DNA from 4 places in the Streptomyces sp. f51 genome. Region 3 is predicted to be linked to each of the others. Evidence: riboswitches for the same ligand, from Rfam matches in the RefSeq annotation. Region 3 holds a riboswitch; each other region holds the start of a gene.
What was found. A riboswitch is a leader RNA that binds a small molecule or an ion and turns the genes downstream of it on or off. The one in region 3 is predicted to bind S-adenosylmethionine.

Region 1: it holds a riboswitch for S-adenosylmethionine, as region 3 does, so the genes downstream of both, thrC (threonine synthase) here and WJM95_RS08335 (aminotransferase class V-fold PLP-dependent enzyme) in region 3, are expected to answer to the same signal.
Region 2: it holds a riboswitch for S-adenosylmethionine, as region 3 does, so the genes downstream of both, WJM95_RS00215 (cell envelope biogenesis protein OmpA) here and WJM95_RS08335 (aminotransferase class V-fold PLP-dependent enzyme) in region 3, are expected to answer to the same signal.
Region 4: it holds a riboswitch for S-adenosylmethionine, as region 3 does, so the genes downstream of both, WJM95_RS34880 (ABC transporter substrate-binding protein) here and WJM95_RS08335 (aminotransferase class V-fold PLP-dependent enzyme) in region 3, are expected to answer to the same signal.

What each region holds. Positions count from the first base shown of each region.
Region 1 covers NZ_CP149798.1:3,295,290-3,300,336, reverse strand. Annotated here, with positions in the region: gene WJM95_RS14395 (trehalose-6-phosphate synthase) at 1-501, opposite strand, end outside; gene WJM95_RS14390 (glucosyl-3-phosphoglycerate synthase) at 580-1,524, opposite strand; SAM riboswitch class I at 1,729-1,885, shown strand; gene thrC (threonine synthase) at 1,903-3,201, shown strand; gene WJM95_RS14380 (MoaD/ThiS family protein) at 3,198-3,473, shown strand; gene WJM95_RS14375 (cold-shock protein) at 3,916-4,119, shown strand; gene groL (chaperonin GroEL) at 4,425-5,047, shown strand, end outside.
Region 2 covers NZ_CP149798.1:47,143-52,189, forward strand. Annotated here, with positions in the region: gene WJM95_RS00195 (ABC transporter substrate-binding protein) at 1-515, opposite strand, end outside; gene WJM95_RS00200 (amino acid ABC transporter ATP-binding protein) at 666-1,451, opposite strand; gene WJM95_RS00205 (amino acid ABC transporter permease) at 1,448-2,452, opposite strand; gene WJM95_RS00210 (hypothetical protein) at 2,621-2,755, opposite strand; SAM riboswitch class IV at 2,913-3,057, shown strand; gene WJM95_RS00215 (cell envelope biogenesis protein OmpA) at 3,272-4,063, shown strand; gene WJM95_RS00220 (expansin EXLX1 family cellulose-binding protein) at 4,181-5,047, shown strand, end outside.
Region 3 covers NZ_CP149798.1:1,865,287-1,870,333, forward strand. Annotated here, with positions in the region: gene WJM95_RS08325 (rhomboid family intramembrane serine protease) at 114-869, shown strand; gene WJM95_RS08330 (Lrp/AsnC ligand binding domain-containing protein) at 912-1,193, shown strand; gene WJM95_RS08335 (aminotransferase class V-fold PLP-dependent enzyme) at 1,233-2,594, opposite strand; SAM riboswitch class IV at 2,781-2,897, opposite strand; gene trpD (anthranilate phosphoribosyltransferase) at 2,996-4,060, opposite strand; gene WJM95_RS08345 (cytochrome bc complex cytochrome b subunit) at 4,244-5,047, opposite strand, start outside.
Region 4 covers NZ_CP149798.1:7,997,025-8,002,071, reverse strand. Annotated here, with positions in the region: gene WJM95_RS34885 (ABC transporter permease) at 1-866, opposite strand, end outside; gene WJM95_RS34880 (ABC transporter substrate-binding protein) at 863-2,497, opposite strand; SAM riboswitch class IV at 2,717-2,827, opposite strand; gene WJM95_RS34875 (LLM class flavin-dependent oxidoreductase) at 3,021-3,857, shown strand; gene WJM95_RS34870 (nucleoside deaminase) at 3,990-4,469, shown strand; gene WJM95_RS34865 (cupin domain-containing protein) at 4,549-5,001, opposite strand.

The DNA.
Region 1 (5,047 bases), 1.4 Mb from region 3:
GCGCAGGTCGGGGCGCAGCTCGCGGAGCATCCCGGGCACCAGGCACAGGTGGTAGTCCTGGACCAGCACGGCCGCGCCCTCGGCCGCGTCCTCGGCCAGCGCCTCGGCGAAGGCCCGGTTGTAGGCGCGGTACGACTCCCACTGGCGCCGGAACTCCGCGTCGAAGACCGGCTCCAGCGGGGTCTGGTACAGCATGTGGTGGACGAACCACAGCACGGAGTTGGCGATGCCGTTGTACGCGTCGGCGTGCGTGTCCGCGTCGATGGCGAGCATCCGTACGCCGTCCTCGCCCACCCCGCGCCCGACCGCCTCCCGGTCGCCGTCGCCGAGGGCCGAGCAGACCCACAGGGCGCCCGCGTCCGGCCCGATCGCCGAGAGGCCCGAGACGAGTCCGCCGCCGCCGCGCCGGGCGTGCAGCGAGCCGTCCTCCCGTACCTCGTAGGTGACCGGGCCGCGGTTGGAGGCGACCAGGATCCTGTGGGCACCATGCATTGAAGCCATGCCTCGAAACCTAGCCCCGTCTCGAAACGCTCAAACGCGCCCTTCGGCCGTATGCGATGCGCGGCCGCGGGCGCCGGACTACGCGGCTCTGCGCGTCTGGTACTCGGAGATTTCGGTCATCGGCGGCCTTTCCTCGGTGTCCACGGAGTAGGTGCGCGGCCGGAAACCGTCCCGGTCGCGTTCGAACTGGGTGAGGGAGGGGCGGATCAGATGGCCGCGGGCGAGCCGGAGCTGCGCGGTGCGGTAGATCGCGGCGGCCATGCGGCCGAGCGCCTGGCCGTCCTGGTGGCGGTGCTTGCGCACCCCGACGTCGACCTGGGCGAGGGCGTCGAGGCCCACGAGGTGCAGGGCGTCGACGAGCATGCCCAGCTCGACGCCGTAGCCGACGGGGAAGGGGAGCTGTTCGAGCAGCGAGCGGCGGGCCGCGTACTCGCCGCCGAGGGGCTGGACGAAGCCCGCGAGCTGCGGCCAGTGCATGTTCAGCAGGGGGCGGGCCATCAGCTCGGTGACCCGGCCGCCCTGTCCGCCGCCGCCGGCCATCGGGCGGTCGTACATGGCCTTGACGAGGTCGACGCCCGGCTCGGTGAGCAGTGGGCCCACGATCCCCGAGACGAAGTCGGACGAGAACTCCCTGAGGTCCGCGTCGACGAAACAGACGATGTCCCCGCTCGTCACGAGGAGCGAGCGCCACAGCACCTCGCCCTTGCCGGGCACGGCCGGTATCCGCGGGAGGATGTCGTCGCGGTGCACGACCCGCGCGCCCGCGGCGGCGGCGACCGCGGAGGTGCGGTCCGTCGAGCCGGAGTCGACGACGACGATCTCGTCGACGAGGGGCACCTGCTGCATCAGGTCGTGGCGGATGATCGAGACGATCTCGCCGACCGTCTCCTCCTCGTTGAGCGCGGGCAGCACGACACTGACGGTCGAGCCGGTGATGCGTTTGGCTGCCATGAGCTTGTGGAGCGGGCGGTCGGTCACGGACCAGGAGCGTGTGCTCAGCCAGCTCTCGACTTCTCTCAGCACCGTCTGCGGCTCCTCACTGTCTGATCACACGCTCTCATCGGCGTGCCCGCTGCGGCCAGCGGCAGATCGATTGGCTCGTCTCGCGGTTCGGACGACTATCTCAACTGTCCTGGCCTTCGGTTACAGTCTTGAACAACGCGCATGACCATCGCATGTCCTGGATCGTCGGCGCGTATCGCGTTCAACAGTTCAACAATCAAATACCGCTCATCCAGAGGGGCAGAGGGATACGGCCCGATGAAGCCCCGGCAACCCTCCAGCCGGTCTCGTACCGATCGATGTCGATCGCGTCGCGAGGCTCCCGGCTCGGGAAGGTGCCAAATCCGTCTCACGGCGAAGTGCGCCGTGAGGAAGATGAGGAGAAAGGGCCTCGCCTCCATGGCTGCGCAGACAGTTGCAAGCACCACGAACTCCGCCGACTCGGTGGATCTCGGCCCGGCCGCGGCGCTTTCCTGCCGCGAGTGCGGACACCGCGTCCCGCTCGGCCCGGTCTTCGCCTGCGAGGAGTGTTTCGGCCCGCTCGAGATCGCCTACGACTTCTCGGCGTACGACACCGAGGAACTCCGCAAGCGGATCGAAGCGGGACCCGCGAACATCTGGCGCTACGCGCCGCTGCTGCCCGTCCCCGCGGACGTGGCGGACAAGCCGAACATCAACCCGGGCTGGACCAAGCTCGTCCAGGCCGACAACCTGGCCCGTGAGCTGGGTGTCGACGCCGGAAAGCTCTTCGTCAAGGACGACTCGGGCAACCCGACGCACTCCTTCAAGGACCGCGTGGTCGCCCAGGCCCTCGAAGCGGCCCGCGCCTTCGGCTTCACCACCCTCTCCTGCTCCTCCACCGGCAACCTCGCCGGAGCGGTGGGCGCCGCGGCGGCCCGCGCCGGCTTCCGTTCCTGCGTGTTCATCCCGCACGACCTGGAGCAGGGCAAGGTCGTCATGGCCGCGGTCTACGGCGGCGAGCTCGTCGGCATCGAGGGCAACTACGACGACGTGAACCGTTTCTGCTCCGAGCTGATCGGCGACCCGGCCGGCGAGGGCTGGGGCTTCGTCAACGTCAACCTGCGGCCGTACTACGCCGAGGGCTCCAAGACCCTGGCGTACGAGATCTGCGAGCAGCTCGGCTGGAGGCTCCCCGACCAGCTGGTCGTGCCGATCGCCTCCGGCTCCCAGCTCACGAAGATCGACAAGGGACTCCAGGAGCTGATCAGGCTCGGGCTGGTCGAGGACAGGCCGTACAAGATCTTCGGCGCCCAGGCCGAGGGCTGCTCCCCGGTCTCCGTCGCCTACAAGGCCGGCCACGACGTCGTACGGCCGCAGAAGCCGGACACCATCGCCAAGTCGCTCGCCATCGGCAACCCGGCGGACGGACCGTACGTCCTGGACATCGCGCGGCGCACCGGCGGCGCGGTGGAGGACGTGAACGACGGGCAGATCGTGGACGCGATCAAGCTGCTCGCGCGCACCGAGGGCATCTTCGCGGAGACCGCCGGCGGGGTGACCGTCGGTGTCACCCGCAAGCTCATCGAGAACGGTCTCCTCGACCCGACGCTGACCACCGTCGTGCTGAACACCGGCGACGGCCTCAAGACCCTGGACGCGGTGGCCTCCGACACCGGGCTGACCGCGACCATCCGCCCGAACCTGGACTCCTTCCGAGAGGCTGGCCTCGCATCATGAGCGTCAACGTCCGCATCCCCACCATCCTGCGCACCTACACCGGTGGCGCCGCCGAGGTGTCGGCCGAGGGCGCGACCCTCGCCGAGGTCATCGGCGACCTGGAGAAGAACCACACGGGCATCGCCGCGCGCGTCCTGGACGACCAGGGCAAGCTGCGCCGTTTCGTCAACGTGTACGTCAACGACGACGACGTTCGCTTCGAGCAGGGCCTGGAAACCGCGACCCCGGCGGGGTCCGGCGTCTCCATCATTCCGGCCGTCGCCGGAGGCTGATCGTTACCCTCGGTAATGCCGAACACATCGCGTTCACAGAATTGCCCCCTCCGCGAGACAAGCGGAGGGGGCAATTCTGTAGGGTTGAACGCGCTAGAGTTGGGGAAGCCCGTTCGCTTTCGATGTTGGTTTCATGCCGGACGCATATGAGTTGCTGTTCGAGCGCCGACAAGAAGTAGCCAAAGTGGCTCGCCTTTTTGGGCATTTTATGGCATTTGTGGGGCCCGACTTGCCCCGGATCCTCGCGTAATCTCCGCAAATCATTGATCGGCCATGCCCAGAATTCTCGTCCGACTGACCTGTTGCAGAGGGCAGTTGGACAGATACATTCAGCCGCGGTCGACGCGTTCCGGCGCACACCCCCAACCGTTTGGGGGGTGAGGTCTGACCCGGATCCGCGAAGTGCGGATCTGTGCAAGGGCCAGTAATAGGGGAGTTAGGCATGGCTCAGGGCACCGTCAAGTGGTTCAACGCGGAGAAGGGGTACGGCTTCATCGCGGTCGACGGTGGTGCGGACGTCTTCGTGCACTACAGCGCGATTCAGATGGACGGCTACCGCACCCTTGAAGAGGGTCAGCGAGTGGAGTTCGAGATCTCGCAGGGCCAGAAGGGTCCGCAGGCGGACATGGTCAAACTCGCCGTCTGATCCGGGCGCGAACGACCAGCGACTCAACTCACGCACGAGGGGCCCGCATCCCACCAGGGATGCGGGCCCCTCGTGCGTTCCCCGGAGGCTTCCAGGGGGCTCGCTTCGCGAGCGCACCTTGCACTCGGCGGGGTCGAGTGCTAATCATTGGCGTTAGCACTCTCCCAGTGAGAGTGACAGAACTTGGATCGGGCCGGCGAGGCTCACGGGCCTGTGGGGCAAGGAACCACAGGGTTCGAGGGCCGTCCGTCGCGGGCGCGGGCGCGATCCGGAGCAATCCACCCCGTCCGGGAGGACCACTTCACATGGCCAAGATCATCGCGTTCGACGAGGAGGCACGGCGCGGTCTCGAGCGCGGGATGAACCAGCTCGCCGACGCCGTCAAGGTCACCCTCGGCCCCAAGGGCCGTAACGTCGTCCTCGAGAAGAAGTGGGGCGCGCCCACGATCACCAACGATGGTGTTTCCATCGCCAAGGAGATCGAGCTCGAGGACCCGTACGAGAAGATCGGCGCCGAGCTGGTCAAGGAAGTCGCCAAGAAGACGGACGACGTCGCCGGTGACGGTACGACCACGGCGACCGTCCTCGCCCAGGCGCTCGTCCGCGAGGGCCTGCGCAACGTCGCCGCCGGCGCCAACCCGATGGCGCTCAAGCGCGGTATCGAGAAGGCCGTCGAGGCCGTCTCCGGTGCCCTGCTCGAGCAGGCGAAGGATGTCGAGACCAAGGAGCAGATCGCTTCCACGGCCTCCATCTCCGCCGCCGACACCCAGATCGGCGAGCTCATCGCCGAGGCGATGGACAAGGTCGGCAAGGAAGGCGTCATCACCGTCGAGGAGTCCCAGACCTTCGGTCTGGAGCTGGAGCTCACCGAGGGTATGCGCTTCGACAAGGGCTACATCTCGGCGTACTTCGCCACCGACATGGAGCG
Region 2 (5,047 bases), 1.8 Mb from region 3:
TCCTGCCGGTAGGAGGCGAACTCGTACTTTCTCTTGCGCTCCTCGGTGTCGGTGACATTGGAGAAGGCCACGTCGACCTTGCCGCTGTCGATGCCGACGAAGAGGTTCTCCCAGGTCGAGTTCTTCACCTCCGGCTTCAGCCCGAGGACCGCGGCGACGAGTTTGCCGAGGTCGGGTTCGCTGCCGGTGAGCGTCTTCTGGTCCGAGCCGACGAAGTTCAACGGCGGTGATCCGGCGGGCAGCGCGCCGATGCCCACCACCAACGTGCCCTTCTTCGCCACCGACTTGGGCAGTTCGGCACTGATGGACTTGACCTCGGACACCTTGAGTGCGGTCTCCTTGGCGGCGCCGTTGGACAGGGCGCCCACCGTCACCGTTCCGGTCGCGTCGGTCCGCGTCCGGGTGGCGGCGTCGCTGTCCGCGCCGCAGGCGGCGAGAGAGGCGGCGAGGGAGGCGACGGCGGCGGTCGCGGCGACGCCGCGGAGGGTCCTGCTGTTCAGGCCGAGGGTGCGCATGGCTTTCCTTTTCGGGTGTGCGGTGAGGAGTGTGGGGGAGCGGCCCGGGCGGGCCGCGGAATCGGGGGGCTGCCCCGCTGTGGGTGGAGGAAGGCAGCACGAGGGAGCGCCCGTCGAGCGGTGTCGCGCGGGGCGTCCTGGCGGGAGCGGTCAGAGCACCTTGCTCAGGAACTCTCTGGTGCGCGCTTCCCGCGGATGGTCGAGCACCTGCTCGGGCGGTCCCTGTTCGACGATCCGCCCGCCGTCCATGAACACCACCCGGTCGGCGATCTCACGGGCGAAGCCGATCTCATGGGTGACGATCACGAGCGTGGTGCCGCTGTGGGCCAGGTCCTTGATGACGGCGAGGACCTCGCCGACCAGTTCGGGGTCCAGGGCGGACGTCGGTTCGTCGAAGAGGATGACCCCGGGCCGCAGGGCCAGGGCGCGGGCGATGGCCACACGCTGCTGCTGACCGCCCGACAACTGCCGTGGGTAGGCGTTGGCCTTGTCGGCGAGACCCACCCGTGCGAGCAGCTCGCGGGCCAGCTCCCGCGCTCCGGGCCTGGACAGCCTGCCGGTCGCCACCGGGGCGGCGGCCACGTTGTCCAGCACGGTCAGATGAGGGAAGAGGTTGAAGTTCTGGAAGACGAACCCGATGCGGCTGCGCTGGGCCAGGATGACCCGCTCGCTCAGCTCCTTGAGCCGGTCGCCGTGCCGGCGTACACCGATGAGTTCGCCGTTCAGGCTCACATGGCCGACCTCGGGCTTCTCCAAGTGGTTGATCACGCGCAGGAGGGTGGACTTCCCCGAGCCCGACGGCCCCAGGATCACCGTGACCTCGCCGGGCCGTACGGTCAACTCCACGCCGTTCAGTACCTGTTGGATGCCGTACCACTTGTGGACGTCGTGCACCTCGACCGCCGCGGGCCGCGTCTCGCTCGTCACGCCGGTCATATCGCCGTCTCCCTGCGGACCCGGGCCCGCGCTTCGCGCAGACCGCTTCGTACCTTCTGCAACGGGGTCGGCGGCAGGGTGCGCAGCGCGCCCCGCGAGTAGTACCGCTCGACGTAGAACTGGATGACGGACACGACGCTCGTGAGGATCAGGTACCAGGCGGTGGCGACGAGGAGCAGCGGCACGATGTCGCCGGGGTAGGTGCTGCCCATGCTCTGCACGGATCCGAACAGGTCCAGCAGGGACACGTAGAAGACGAGCGAGGTGCCCTTGATCAGACCGATGAGCTGGTTGACGTAGTTGGGGGTGATGGAGCGCAGCGCCTGCGGGAAGACGATCCTCGCGAACTGGTACCGCTTCGGCAGGCCGAGGGCGGAGGCGGCTTCGTGCTGCCCCTGGTCCACGGAGAGAAGACCGCCGCGTACCACTTCGGAGGCGTACGCCGCTTCGTTCAGACTCAGTCCGACGACGGCGACGGCCATGTCGGTGGCCAGGCGGGACTCGTCGAAGGTGAAGAAGGCGGGACCGAACGGAACGCCTACGCTCAGCGTCTGGTACAGCGCGCTGAAGTTGTAGAGGAAGAGCAGGACCACGATGAGGGGTACCGAACGGAAGAGCCAGGTGTAGACCCAGCTCACCGCGCGGAGCACCGGACTCCGGGAGAGCCTGGCCAGGGCCAGGAGAATGCCGCCGAGCAGGCCCAGCAGGGCGCTGTAGAGGGTGACTTCGAGGGTGATCAGCAGACCGTCGAGAATGGTCGGGCGCAGGAACCAGTACTGGAAGCGGTCCCACTGGTAGAAGGGGTTGGTCACCAGGCCGTGGACGATCTGGGCGACCAGCACGAGCACCACGGCGGTGACGATCCAGCGGCCGGGGCGCCGGAGCGGAAGGACCCGCTGAGCCGCCAGAGGTGCGGGGGCGGCGGGGTCGTCGGTGCGGGGGATCGCCTCGGTCGGCGTCGCCGGCCCGAAGGACACGGCGCTGCCTGGGAGTTGACTCATGGAGAGCTCCAGCGGATTCGGACACCCCGGATCCGCGCAGGCGGCGACGCCGTGCCGAGAAAGGAGACGCTCGGTACGAGGCGGTGCGCGGCCGCACGCGAAACGGGTGCTGGACAGGTGAGGGGACGCGCCGCGACAGCGGCGGTCGTCAGAGACTCGGAGGAACCGTCAGCCCTGGCTGATGGGGCGACACATGCCCGTACACAGGGCGCTGTTGACGCGCAGCAGGTCCACGGAGCGGTCGGCGCAGAGCACATCGCGACCGGTGCGCCGCCATGCGGCCGTCCCGTCAGCTGTGTGCATCGCCGTCACCATTTCTTCTCCGGCCGAAAAGGCATCCCGTTGTGGGCCGCACGTTAGGCCCGTCCCGAAAAGAATGTCAATGCGGGTGACCACCAGGTGAGACCGTGTTGTCGGCCTTCTTGACGGCACAACAGGGCGCCCCGAGACTGACATGGACGGTCACGATTGTCAGCGCCCTCGGTGCGGTTCCGTCCGCTCCGGAGGTCATCGGCCCCGGCCCGCTGACAGGCAACCCTTCCACCGCGACGGGGTGCCCCGGGTGACGACCGGGTTCCGCCGGTGCGGCGGGACAAGCGTGGTCTCGCGTCTCGCGAGCCCTGAGGTGGGGACCGGTGGGAATGCCAAGGAACGGCTTGACGAGGCGCCTGCACATCGATCTGTTGCGTGTCTCCAGCGCCTACTGATCCGCGACCGGTCCGTCCGATCCGGACCGGTGCGACAGGCGCAGTCAATCCGCATCCCGGCCGCCGGTGCCCACAAAGCGGCGGTGGCTTCCTTCTTCCCCCAGGGAGAGTCATGCCCGAGACAGCTTCGCGCACGTCCAGTTCCGCCAACGCCCGTCCCTGTGAGCAGACTTCGCTGCCCTCGGTCCTTCGGCTCACGCCGGCGGCCGCGCCCTCCGTCCTCCCCCGCCGTGTCGACAGCCGCATCGGCGTGGGCCTGGCCGGCGGCTTCTACCCGGCTCCGCACCGCTACGAGCTGTATCTGTCGCGGAGTTGTCCGCACTCGCTGCGCATCGCCATCACGCTCGGGCTGCTCGGGCTGTCGGACTCGGTCGCCACCACGCTCCTCGTGGACCCCGTGCGCACCCCCGACGCCTTCGCTTCGCTGCGCCGAGCCTACGAGGCCACCGAGCATCACTTCGACGGGCCGCTGACCGCGCCCGCGCTGTGCGACCGCTGGAGCGGACGCATCGTCAGCAACCACACGCCCGACATCCTCCGCGACCTGGCGGGGCTGCTCTCCGGCCACACCACGACCTGCCCCTCCACGCTCTGCCCTCCGTCCCTCACCGCCGACATCGAAGCCCTCCGCGATCTGCTGGAGCGCGATGTCACCCCGTCCGCCCGGCCCTCGGAGCTCGCGGCGGCCCTCGACCTGCTCGACTGCCAACTCGCCGGGCACCCCTACGTCCTGGGCGACGGGCTCACGGCGGCGGACGTCGACGTCTGGGTGGCGCTCACCGGTCTTGGCTGCCCGGAGGTCCTCGGCGCGCGTCCCCGGCTCGTGGACTACGTACGCCGTCTCGGCGACCACCCCGCCTTCAGGCCCGGCACCGAGGCGGTGCCCCTGGCGGCGGAGGCCTGACGCCCGCCGCGGAACGAGATCCGTCGGATTCGTTGGACGTGACCCCGTCAACACGTGGTCCGTAGTAGACATGCGACGAGTCCCGCTCGGTCCCGCGCGGGTGGAGAACGGATGCGCATGAAGCAAACGAGCCGATCCGCAGGGCGGCGCGGACGCCGGCCGAGGCCGCGGAGCGCCGCCCTGGTCGCGCTGGTCACGGCGGGGGCCCTGGTCTGTCTGGTCGTGGCGTTCCGTCCCGGCGCCCACTCCGCCGACACGGCCGGGCATCCCGCCGCCTCGACGGCCGGCGGTTCCCGGCAGACCCCGGATCCGGGCCGGGCGACCGCGTCCGGATCGACGTCCCCCACGGCCGGGCGGTCGCCCGATCCCACGCTCTCCCCGTCCGTGACGGCCCGCCCTTCCGCCACGTCGGCGCGGCCGTCGGCCTCGGACGCACCGCGGGCCGCGGCGACGGCCGCTTCCCTGGCGGGACGGATCCGCCCGGGGGTCGGCTACCGAGGAGTGGCGACCACGTACGACGCCGGGAAAGGGGACGGCTCCTGCTCCTACGGTCCGGGCGACGACGTCCTGACCGCAGCGATGAACCACACCGACTACGAGACGTCCAAGGCGTGCGGGGCGTACGTGCTGGTCCGCGCGGCCGGCGGCGCCACCGTCACGGTCCTGATCACCAATGAATGCCCGACGGGCTGCGCTCCCGGGCAGCTCGACCTCAGCGCGCAGGCGTTCGCCCGGCTCGCGAACCTCTCGGCCGGCCGCATCCCGATCACCTGGAAGCTGCTGAGCCCCGGCACCGCCGGTACGGTCGCGCTGCGCTACAAGACCGGGTCCAGCCGCTACTGGTGCGCGCTCCAGGTCATCGGGCACAGGAATCCGGTCGCCCGGCTCGAACTGCGCAGCGGCGGCGGATGGCGGCCGCTTCCACGCACCGCCTACAACTATTTCCTCGCGGAGGACGGCGGCGGATGCGGCGGCACCGTCAGG
Region 3 (5,047 bases):
TTTCCCGGTGCTATGGCTCGTAACCCTACGGCCTGGCGGGTACTCGACGCTCGGGTGTCCACGGCGGCGAGGCGGTCCGTACCCATCGGTCCTGTTACGTCATGCTCTGCACCATGATCGGCAATTGGAGTGCGACGGTCGGAAGGGCGCTGAGGGGCCGGTCGGCGCCGGTGACGTACGGGCTGATCGTCCTGTGCTGCCTGATCTTCGTGATCGGTCCCGCCTCGGGCCTCGATCCCGCGTACGGCACCGGGGACGAGCTGCTGGTCGCGCAGCGGGCGTACTTCCGCCGCTGGGGCGTGGTGCCGGCCGGTCTGTTCGGCGGGGCGCCGGGCGAGGCGTTGACCCCCGCGACCGCCCTGTTCATCCACGGCAGCTGGCTCCATCTCCTGGGCAACATGCTCTTCTTCTACGTCTTCGGGCTGATGACCGAGGAGCGCATGGGACACCTGGAGTTCGCCCTCTTCTACCTGGGCTGCGGGTATCTGGCCCTGCTCGGGTACGCGGCCGCCAACGCGACCTCCCAGCAGTCCCTGGTCGGGGCCTCCGGGGCGATCTCCGCGGTGCTCGGCGCGTTCCTGTACCTGTTCCCCAGGGCCAGGGTGACCAGTCTCTTCCCGTTCCTGTTCTTCCTGCCGCTGCGGTTCCCTGCCTGGGTGGTGCTGCCGTTCTGGTTCACCCTGCAATGGCTGGCCGCGGGCCGCAGCTCCTCGGGCCCCGGGGTGGCGTATCTGGCCCACCTCGTGGGCTTCACCCTGGGATTCGTCTACGCCTGGGCGCGGTTCCGCCGCCGCCCGGCGGTCGTGCCCTCCCTCGGGGTGCTGCCGGGGCCCCCGGTGGAGCGGCCGGGTCCCGTGGACCGCGAGTAGGGTGAGATCCCCAGCAGCGGCCCCCTAGGGAGAGAACCAGCCGTGATCACCGCGATCGTCCTCATCAAGACCAGCGTGGACCGGATCCCCGAGATCGCCGAGTCGATCGCGTCGCTGGAGAGCGTCAGCGAGGTCTTCTCCGTCACCGGCACCTACGACCTGATCGCCATGGTCCGGGTCCACGCCCACGACGACCTGGCGGACGTCATCCCCGGCCGGATCAGCAAGATCCCCGGCGTCGAGGCGACGGACACGCACGTGGCGTTCCGCACGTACTCCCAGCACGACCTGGAGGCGGCGTTCGCGATCGGTCTCGACTCCTGACCGACGCGGCGCCGCCTCCGGGCGGGGCTGTCCCCGGTGTCAGACCGCGGGGACGCAGCGGCCGCCCTCGGTGCGGTACTGCCAGCGCGCGCCGTCACGGACCAGCTCGCGCACGGCGCGGACGAACCGCTCGACGTGCTCGTCCGGGGTGCCGGCCCCGAAGCTGACGCGGATCGCGTTGAGGGACTTCTCGCCGGGGGCCGCCTCGGGGGCCCCGCACTCCCCCTGGGTCTCCGGGGCGCTGCCGAGCAGCGTGCGGACGAGCGGGTGGGCGCAGAACAGGCCGTCGCGCACTCCGATGCCGTACTCGGCGGAGAGCGCGGCCGCGAAGTGCGAACTGTTCCAGCCCTCGACGACGAAGGAGATGACGCCGACCCGCGGGGCGTCGTCGCCGAACAGGGAGAGGACCCGGACCTCGGGGACCTCGGCGAGGCCCGCGCGAACGGTGCGGATCAGGTGCCGCTCACGGGCGAGCAGGTTGTCGAAGCCCTCCTCGGTGAGCGCCTTGCACGCGGACGCGATCGAGTAGGCGCCGATGACGTTCGGCGAGCCGGCCTCGTGGCGGGCGGCGCTGTCGTGCCACTCCACGTCCACGCCGCCGTCCGCGCGCCGGGTGACCTTGCGGCTGGCGCCGCCGCCCGCGAGGTAGGGGTCGGCCTCGCGCAGCCAGTCGGAGCGGCCGGCGAGGACACCGGAGCCGAAGGGCGCGTACAGCTTGTGCCCGGAGAAGGCGACCCAGTCGACGTCGAGGTCCTGGACCGACACCGGGTGGTGCGGGGCGAGCTGGGCGGCGTCGAGGACGATCCGGGCGCCGTGGGCGTGCGCGGCGGCGGCCAGTTCCCGCACGGGCCACAGCTCCCCGGTGACGTTCGAGGCGCCGGTGACGCAGACCAGGGCCGGTCCGTAGGGGTCACGGGCGGCGAGGGCACGCTCCAGGGTGTCGACGGCCTCGCCCGGGGTGCGCGGGGCGTTCAGGTACGTCACCCGGGCGTCGCGCCAGGGCAGCAGCGAGGCGTGGTGCTCGGTCTCGAAGACGAAGACCTGGCAGTCGGCCGGCAGGGCCGCGGCGAGCAGGTTGAGCGAGTCGGTGGTGGAGCGGGTGAAGACGACCTGGTCGTCGGCGCGGCAGTCGAGGAACTCCTCGACGGTCCTGCGGGCGTTCTCGAAGAGGTCGGTGGACAGCTGCGAGAGGTAGCCGGCGCCCCGGTGGACGCTGCCGTAGTAGGGCGCGTACGCGGCCACGTCGTCCCACACCCGCTGGAGGGCGGGCGCGCTGGCGGCGTAGTCGAGGGCCGCGTAGGTCACCTCGCCTCCGGTGACGAGGGGGACGGTGACATCCCGGCCCAGAACGGGCAGCGGGGCACAAACACTCTGGTCGGCGGCAACGGTGGAGACAGACATGGCGAGCTCCTGTGAGAGGCAGGCGGGATCACCGCGCGAGCCGGCCGCCGGAGGGCGGCGCTCAGCGCGGGAGGAGGTGAAAAGGGTGTGCGGAGGCGGGGCTCGGCGCCCTAGCGCATTCGCTTGCTCACAGAAGGCTCCCTCGAACGACCAGGACCCCTGGTGGTCCGCCCGGAGAGCGGGAGGGGTCCGCGCTTGCCGTAGGCCTCGCTGCCTACGACCTGGTCTTCACCCGGGGCACCCCGCCACGGACGGAGGGTTGCCGGACAGCCGGCCGGGGCCTGATGGCTGTCACTCATGACCTGGTACAGCATCTTGCCAGAGGATCTTCCCCGCGCAAGACGCAGTCCAGGATCCGGACTGCGTCCCGCGCGGGATCCCGCGTGGCTCCGATGCGGGGATCAGGCGTTGCTGGCGGCCACCCAGCGCTCCAGGGTGCGCCTGGCGGCGCCCGAGTCGATCGACTCGGCCGCCCGGTCCATCTGGTCGCGGAGCTGCCCGGCGAGCGGCTCCCCGGTCGGTGACAGGGCCACCAGGGCCGCCGCCGAGTTCAGCAGGACCGCGTCCCGTACGGCCCCCTGCTCGCCGTCCAGCAGGCGCCGGGCGACCTCCGCGTTGTACGAGGCGTCGGCGCCGCGCAGCGCCTCCACCGGGACGATGTCGAGCCCGACGTCACGCGGGTCGAAACGCTCCTCGGTGACCCTGCCGTCGCGGACGACCCACACGTGGGAGCCCCCGGTCGTGGTCAGCTCGTCGAGGCCGTCGTCGCCACGGAAGACCAGCGAGGAGTTGCCGCGCTCGGCGAATACGCCCGCCACGATGGGCGCCATCCGGAGATCGGCGACACCGACCGCCTGAGCCTTCACCCGCGCCGGATTGGTCAGCGGTCCGAGCACGTTGAAGGTGGTCCGGATGCCCAACTGGCCGCGGGCCGCCGCCACATGACGCAGCGCCGGGTGGAACTTGACCGCGAAGCAGAAGGTGATCCCGGCCTCCTCGGCCACCTCGGCCACCCGCTTCACGGGCAGTTGGAGGTTGACGCCGAGCTTCTCCAGCACGTCCGAAGAGCCGGACGCGGAGGACGCGGCCCGGTTGCCGTGCTTGACCACCTTGGCGCCGGTGCCGGCCACCACGATCGAGGACATCGTGGAGATGTTGACGGTCTTCGCGCCGTCGCCGCCCGTTCCGACGATGTCGACCGTGTGCCCGGGCACCTCGATCACATTGGCGTGCTCGTACATCGCCCGGACGAGTCCGACGATCTCCTGGACGGTCTCGCCCTTGGCCCGCAGGGCCACCACGAACCCGGCGATCTGCGCGTCGGTCGCCTCGCCGCGCATGATGCGGTCCATCGCCCAGGCCGTGTCGTCCGCGCTCTGGTCGCGGCCTTCGAGCAGTCCGTTCAGTACCGCGGGCCAGGAACGGCCCGCCGCGGTGTCGCCTCCAGCGGGGTTCACAGCGCTCATGGTCGCTCCTGGGTTCGTAGGTCACGCGGTCGCGGATGGGACGGCGCCGGTGACACGGTCGTGGGTGGCACGGGATGAACTCACCCCGCGGCACCGGGTGAGTCCACCCTATCCAGCCGCGGGACGGCGAAGAGCCCCGTCCGCTGCGCGGACGGGGCTCCTGCCGTGGCGAACTGCCGGGGATCAGTGGTGGCCGTGGCCGCTCGTGATCTCCTTGTACTCCTCGACGGTGGGCTTGGGGATCTGGCCTTCCTCCCCGTAGAAGCCCTTGCTCATCTTGGCGCGCAGCTTCTGCGCACCCGAGACCTTGCGCTCGACACCGTTCTCGTCGACCGTCGGGCCGATCTCGGCCGGCTTGTACTGCTCGTGCGCGGTGAGCGTGTGCAGCGCGTCCTGGCTGAGCGGCTCGTGGACCTCGATGAACTCACCGTGCGGCAGGCGCTTGATGATGCCCGACTCGCGGCCGTGCAGCACCTTGTCCCGGTCCCGGCGCTGGAGGCCGAGGCAGATCCGCTTGGTGGCGATGAAGGTGAGCACCGGCACGACGAAGAAGGCGATGCGCACGAACCAGGTGATCGAGTTGATCGCCAGGTGGAAGTGCGTGGCCCAGATGTCGTTGCCGCCGCCGACGAGCAGGACGAAGTACCAGCTGATCCAGGCGGCACCGAACGCGGTCCGGGTCGGGACGTTGCGCGGGCGGTCCAGGATGTGGTGCTCGCGCTTGTCGCCGGTGACCCAGGACTCGATGAACGGGTAGACCGCGATCGCGACCAGGACCAGCGGGAAGATCACCAGCGGGATGAACACGCCCAGGACGAGCGTGTGGCCCCAGAGGTTGATCTCCCAGCCCGGCATGACACGGATCAGGCCCTCGGAGAAGCCCATGTACCAGTCGGGCTGGGCGCCCGTGGACACCATGTCGGGACGGTAGGGACCCATGGCCCAGATCGGGTTGATCGAGGCGATCGCCGCGATGGCCGCGATGAC
Region 4 (5,047 bases), 6.1 Mb from region 3:
CCGAGGACGGTGACGACGGGGATCAGGGCGGGCCGGGCCGCGTGCCGGGTGATCAGACGGAGGGGCGACACGCCCCGGGACCTGGCGGCCTCCACGTAGTCGGCGGAAAGGGTGCCGATCAGGTTGGTGCGGACCAGTCGCAGGATGATGCCGGCGACGAGCAGACCCAGCGCCACGGCGGGCAGGACCGCGTGCTTGAGGACATCGACGACGGCCGCCCCGTCGCCGCTCCTCAGGGCGTCGATGAGGTAGAGCCCTGTCGTGCTGGACTGGTCCTGGAGGAAGAGCTGGACGTCGGTGCTGGCCCGGCCGGACGCGGGGAGCCAGCCGAGCCGGATCGCGAAGACCAGTTTCAGCAGCAGTCCCACGAAGAACACGGGGGTGGCGTAGGTGAGGACGGCGAACAGCCGCAGCGCCGCGTCGGGCGCGCGATCCCGGTGCGCGGCCGCCACCAGGCCGAGGGGGACGCCGACGACGAGGGCCACGACGAGTGCGTTGATGGCGAGTTCGGCGGTGGCGGCGCCGTAGGTGCCCAGGACGTGGGTCACCGGCTGGTTGTCGGTGACGGTGTGACCGAAGTCGCCAGTGGTCAGGGACCTGAGGTAGTCGAGGTACTGGGTGAGCAGCGGCCGGTCGTAGGCCGCCTGGTGCAGTTTGGCCTGGAGCTGGTCCGGGGTGAGCCGGTCGCCGAAGGCGGCGCTGATCGGGTCTCCGGTGGCGCGCATCAGGAAGAAGACCAGGCTGACGAGGACGAGCACGGTGGGGATGATGAGGAGGAAGCGGACCACCAGATAGCGGGTGAGTCCGTACCCCGCGGCGCCGCCTGCCGGGGCGGCGGCGGGGACGTCCTGGGTCAGGGTGCTCACTTCTTCGCGAGCCCGGCCCAGCGGAACTGGTACGCGCTGCTCAGCTCGTCGGGCACACCGCTGACGTCGGTGCGGGTCACGATCGCGGTGGAGCCCTGGAGCAGCGGCAGCAGGGGCACCGAGGCGGCGGCCTTGTCCTGTGCCTGCTTGAGCAGTTCGGCGCGCCTGGCGGTGTCGGTCTCCGTCTCCTCCTTCTTGATCAGCTCACGGACGGCGGGGTCGGAGTAGTCGTTGGCGACCCAGCTGTTGGCCGAGTAGAAGGGCGAGAGGTAGTTGTCGGCGTCCAGGTAGTCGGCATACCAGCCCAGTTGGTAGAGCGGGTACAGGTGCTTGACGCGGTCCTTGCCGTACTGGGTCCACTCGGTGGACTGGAGGTTCACCTTGAACAGTCCGGTGGCCTCGAGCTGGGACTTGACCAGCGCGTACTCGTCGGCCGAGGAGGAACCGTAGTGGTCGCTGTTGTACTGGAGGCTGAGGGTGACCGGGGTGGCCACCTTCGCCGCCTTCAGGCGCGCGGCGGCGGCCGCCTGGTCGGGGCCGCCCTTCTTGTCACCGTAGAGCGACTTGAAGGAGGCGGTGGCGCCGGTGAGTCCGTCGGGCACGGAGCTGTACAGCGGCTGGTAGCTGTTCTTGTAGACCTGCTGCGCGAGTTGGGCCCGGTCCACGGAGTCGGCGACGGCCTTGCGTACGGCCAGCGCCTTGGCCTTGTCGGGCTTCTTGGTCTTGGTGCCGTACGGCTGGGTCCGGAAGTCGAAGACGATGTAGCGGATGCCGTTGCCCGAGCCGGTGTGGACCTTGATGTCCTTCTTCTTGGAGAGGTCGTCGAGGTCGGCGGTGGTGAGCGTGCGGTAGACGGCGTCGACGGTGCCCTGCTGGACGTCGAGCTTGAGGTTGCTCGCGTCGGTGTAGTACTTCAACTGGATGTTCTTGGTCTTTGCGGCGCCCAGACCGCCGCCGTAGGCGCTGTTGGCGGTGAAGGAGACCAACGAGTTCTTGTCGTAACTGCGCACGCCGTACGGGCCGTTCCACGGTTTGCCCGCGACGATCGACTTGTCGTCGAGGATCTTGTCCGCGGGGAAGACCTGTTCGTCGACGATGTAGCCGGCGGCGGTGGACAGCACCTGCGGGAACAGCGTGTCGTTGGCCGACTTGAGGGTGAAGACGATGGTGGTCGGCGCCGGGGCGGCGACGGAGTCGAGGTCGTACAGGAGGGACGAGGGACCGTTCTCGTCGGCGATCTTAAGGGTGCGGTCGAAGCTGAACTTCACGTCGGACGACGTCAGTTCGTGGCCGTTGGCGAACTTCAGGCCCTTCTTCAGCGTGACCGTGTACTCCTTGGGGCCGGTCAGCTCGATCCCGGTGGCCAGGTCCGGGGAGACCTCCGTGGCGCCGTTCCTCACGCTGAGCAGGGTCGCGTAGACCTCGCTCTCGATGGTGCCGGAACCCGCGTCCCAGGAGCCCGCGGGGTCCAGGGCGGTGACCTGGTCCGTGGTGCCGACGGTGATCCCCGCTTCCGCGGAGCCGGTGGAGCCCTTGCTGCTCGTGCAGCCGGTCAGGGCCACCAGGAACGCCGTGCCGAGCGATATCGCGCCGAGGGTCCGGACGGGTCTGGTGGTGTCGTGCTGTGCCATGGCTGGTCTCTGCTTCCGCATGGTGGGGTGCACGAAGGGGCTTCGGCAGGCAGGGCATGCCGAGCGCGCTGTCGTGTGAAGGAGGTGGAGTGTGGGTGCCGGTCAGCCGTGACAGAGACAGCTGCAGACCAGCAGCAGATCGACGTGGCGCCGGGAGCACAGCACAAGGGCCGTTGGCACGCTGTCCTCCCGGGAATGTCGTCGGCCCTCGGACCGATGGGAACGCACTTGCAGAACAGGAAAGATCCGCCGAGCCTTCACCTGGGGCACCCCACTGCGTCGAGGGTTGCCGTCCGGCCAGCCAGGGCTTGATCACCGGAACTCGTAGCTCGCGCTCACCGTAGATTCCCGGTTCCCCCGGCGTCAAGGGCGCGCGGCAAGCGATATGATTGCAATCTGATGGGCCGTCACATTGCAATCATATTGCGCGGGACCGGACCTTCAGAAGAGAAGCGTAAACTGCGGCCGGAAAAGCGTGAGAACCAACTGACCACCCATGGTGAGCGGTTGCTAGGGTTCAGCCATGCAGATAGGCGTCAACGTCCCCAATTTCGGACCCGGCACCGACCCGGAAACCCTTTCCCGTTGGGCCAGGACGGTGGAAGGCCTCGGTTTCGACCTCTTGATGGTCTCCGACCACGTGGCCATCACATCGGATGTCGCGAAACAGTATCCCGCCCCGTTCTACGATCCTTTTACGACGCTCTCCTGGCTGGCCGGTTTAACGACCCGGGTAAAGCTGGGCACCACGGTTCTCATCGCGCCCTACCGGCATCCCCTGCTCGTCGCGCGAATGGCCGCCAACCTGGACCAGCTTTCCGGCGGCCGGCTGATCCTCGGGGTCGGTGTCGGCTGGGCCAGGGAGGAATTCGACGCGCTCGGCGTTCCCTTCGAGCGGCGTGGCGCGCTCACCGACGAACTGCTGGAGACCCTGCGCACCGCGTGGGCGGACGAGGCGGACTACCGGAGCGGGCAGATCCCCATCTGGATCGGCGGCAACAGCGACGCGGGACTGCGCCGGGCGGCCCGCCTCGGCCTGCCGTGGCACCCGCTCCGGTTCACCATGCCGTGGTTCCGTGACGCGGTGGACCGCCTGAAGGGCATCGCCGCCGAACTCGGGCAGCCCGCGCCCGATCTGGCGCCGCGCATCGTTCTCCGGCTCACGCCGAAGCCGGTCGACCATCCGGACCGCCGGGCCGGCGAGGGCACCATCGAGCAGGTCCTCGACGACATCGAGCAGTTGCGCCTCGCCGGTGCCGGCACGGTGGTCCTCGACCCCTACAACGGCGACCCGGACGAGACCCTCAGGCCCGAGGTGGCGTGGCAGGCGCTGGCCACCGTGGCCGCCCACCTGGCATAGCCCACACCCCACGCCCACGCCCACGCCCACAGAGACGGAGCCACGGTGGCCCCCAACACCCACGACACTCACCACGGCGACAGCCCCGACGCCGGTGACACCGGCCGGTCCTCCGCCGTCAGCGCGGCCGACCTGGTCCATCTCCGCCGCTGCCTGGACCTCGCGGCCGAGGCCGTCGACGCCGGTGACTGGCCGTTCGGCTCGCTGCTGACCGACGCGGACGGCAAGGTCCTGGCCGAGGACCGCAACCGCGAGTCCAGCACCGGGGACCCGACCCGGCACCCCGAGTTCGAACTCGCCCGCTGGGCCGCGACCAACCTGAGCCCCGAGGAACGGGCCACGGCGACCGTGTACACCTCGGGAGAGCACTGCCCGATGTGCGCGGCCGCGCACGGCTGGGTCGGGCTGGGCCGCATCGTGTACGCGAGCTCGTCCCAGCAGGCCCGGGACTGGAAGGCCGAGTGGGGCGTGCCCATCACCTCGCCCCTGAGCCCGTTGTCCATCCGGGACGTCGTCCCCGGCCTGGAGACCGCCGGCCCGGTCCCGGAACTGGCCCAGCAGGTCAAGGAGTTGAACCTGCGCTTCCGGGCCCGCATCGACGCGGCCGGCTGACGGCACGAAAGAGCGCATCGGGGCCCGGCGGCGTGACGCGCCGCCGGGCCCCGTTCCCGTGTGGACGATCAGGCGCGGATCAGACCATGAACTGGTCGTACCTGGCCATGTGTTCCTGCAATTCCTCCAGGCTCGGGTTTCGCCCGTTGGCCGTGAGACGCCCCAGACCGCGGAAATAGTCCTCGCGATCGTAGATCGGATAGAACATGATCAGCAGAGTGGCGTCCTCCTTGCCCCGGTTCGTGAAACCGTGCGGCTCCCCCTTGGGAACGTAGGCGAACGCGCCCGGTTCGCCCACCACCTTCCGGTCGCCGATCGTGAACTCGATCTCACCACGCACCACGTAGAACATCTCCGTGGACTTCTTGTGCACATGCGGACTGGCGCCCTTGGCCTCGGGAGCCATGTGATGCTCGAAGAATCCGAACTCCCCCTCGGAATCCGGTGTGGTGAGCTTCAGGTACGTCCTTTTCGTGTCCCGGATGTCGACGAACTCTCCCCCGCCCGGCGGAACATACAGCGGAACAGACATTTCTCTCCCAGGGTATTGTCGATACAGGTGGTGCCGGTATCTGTGG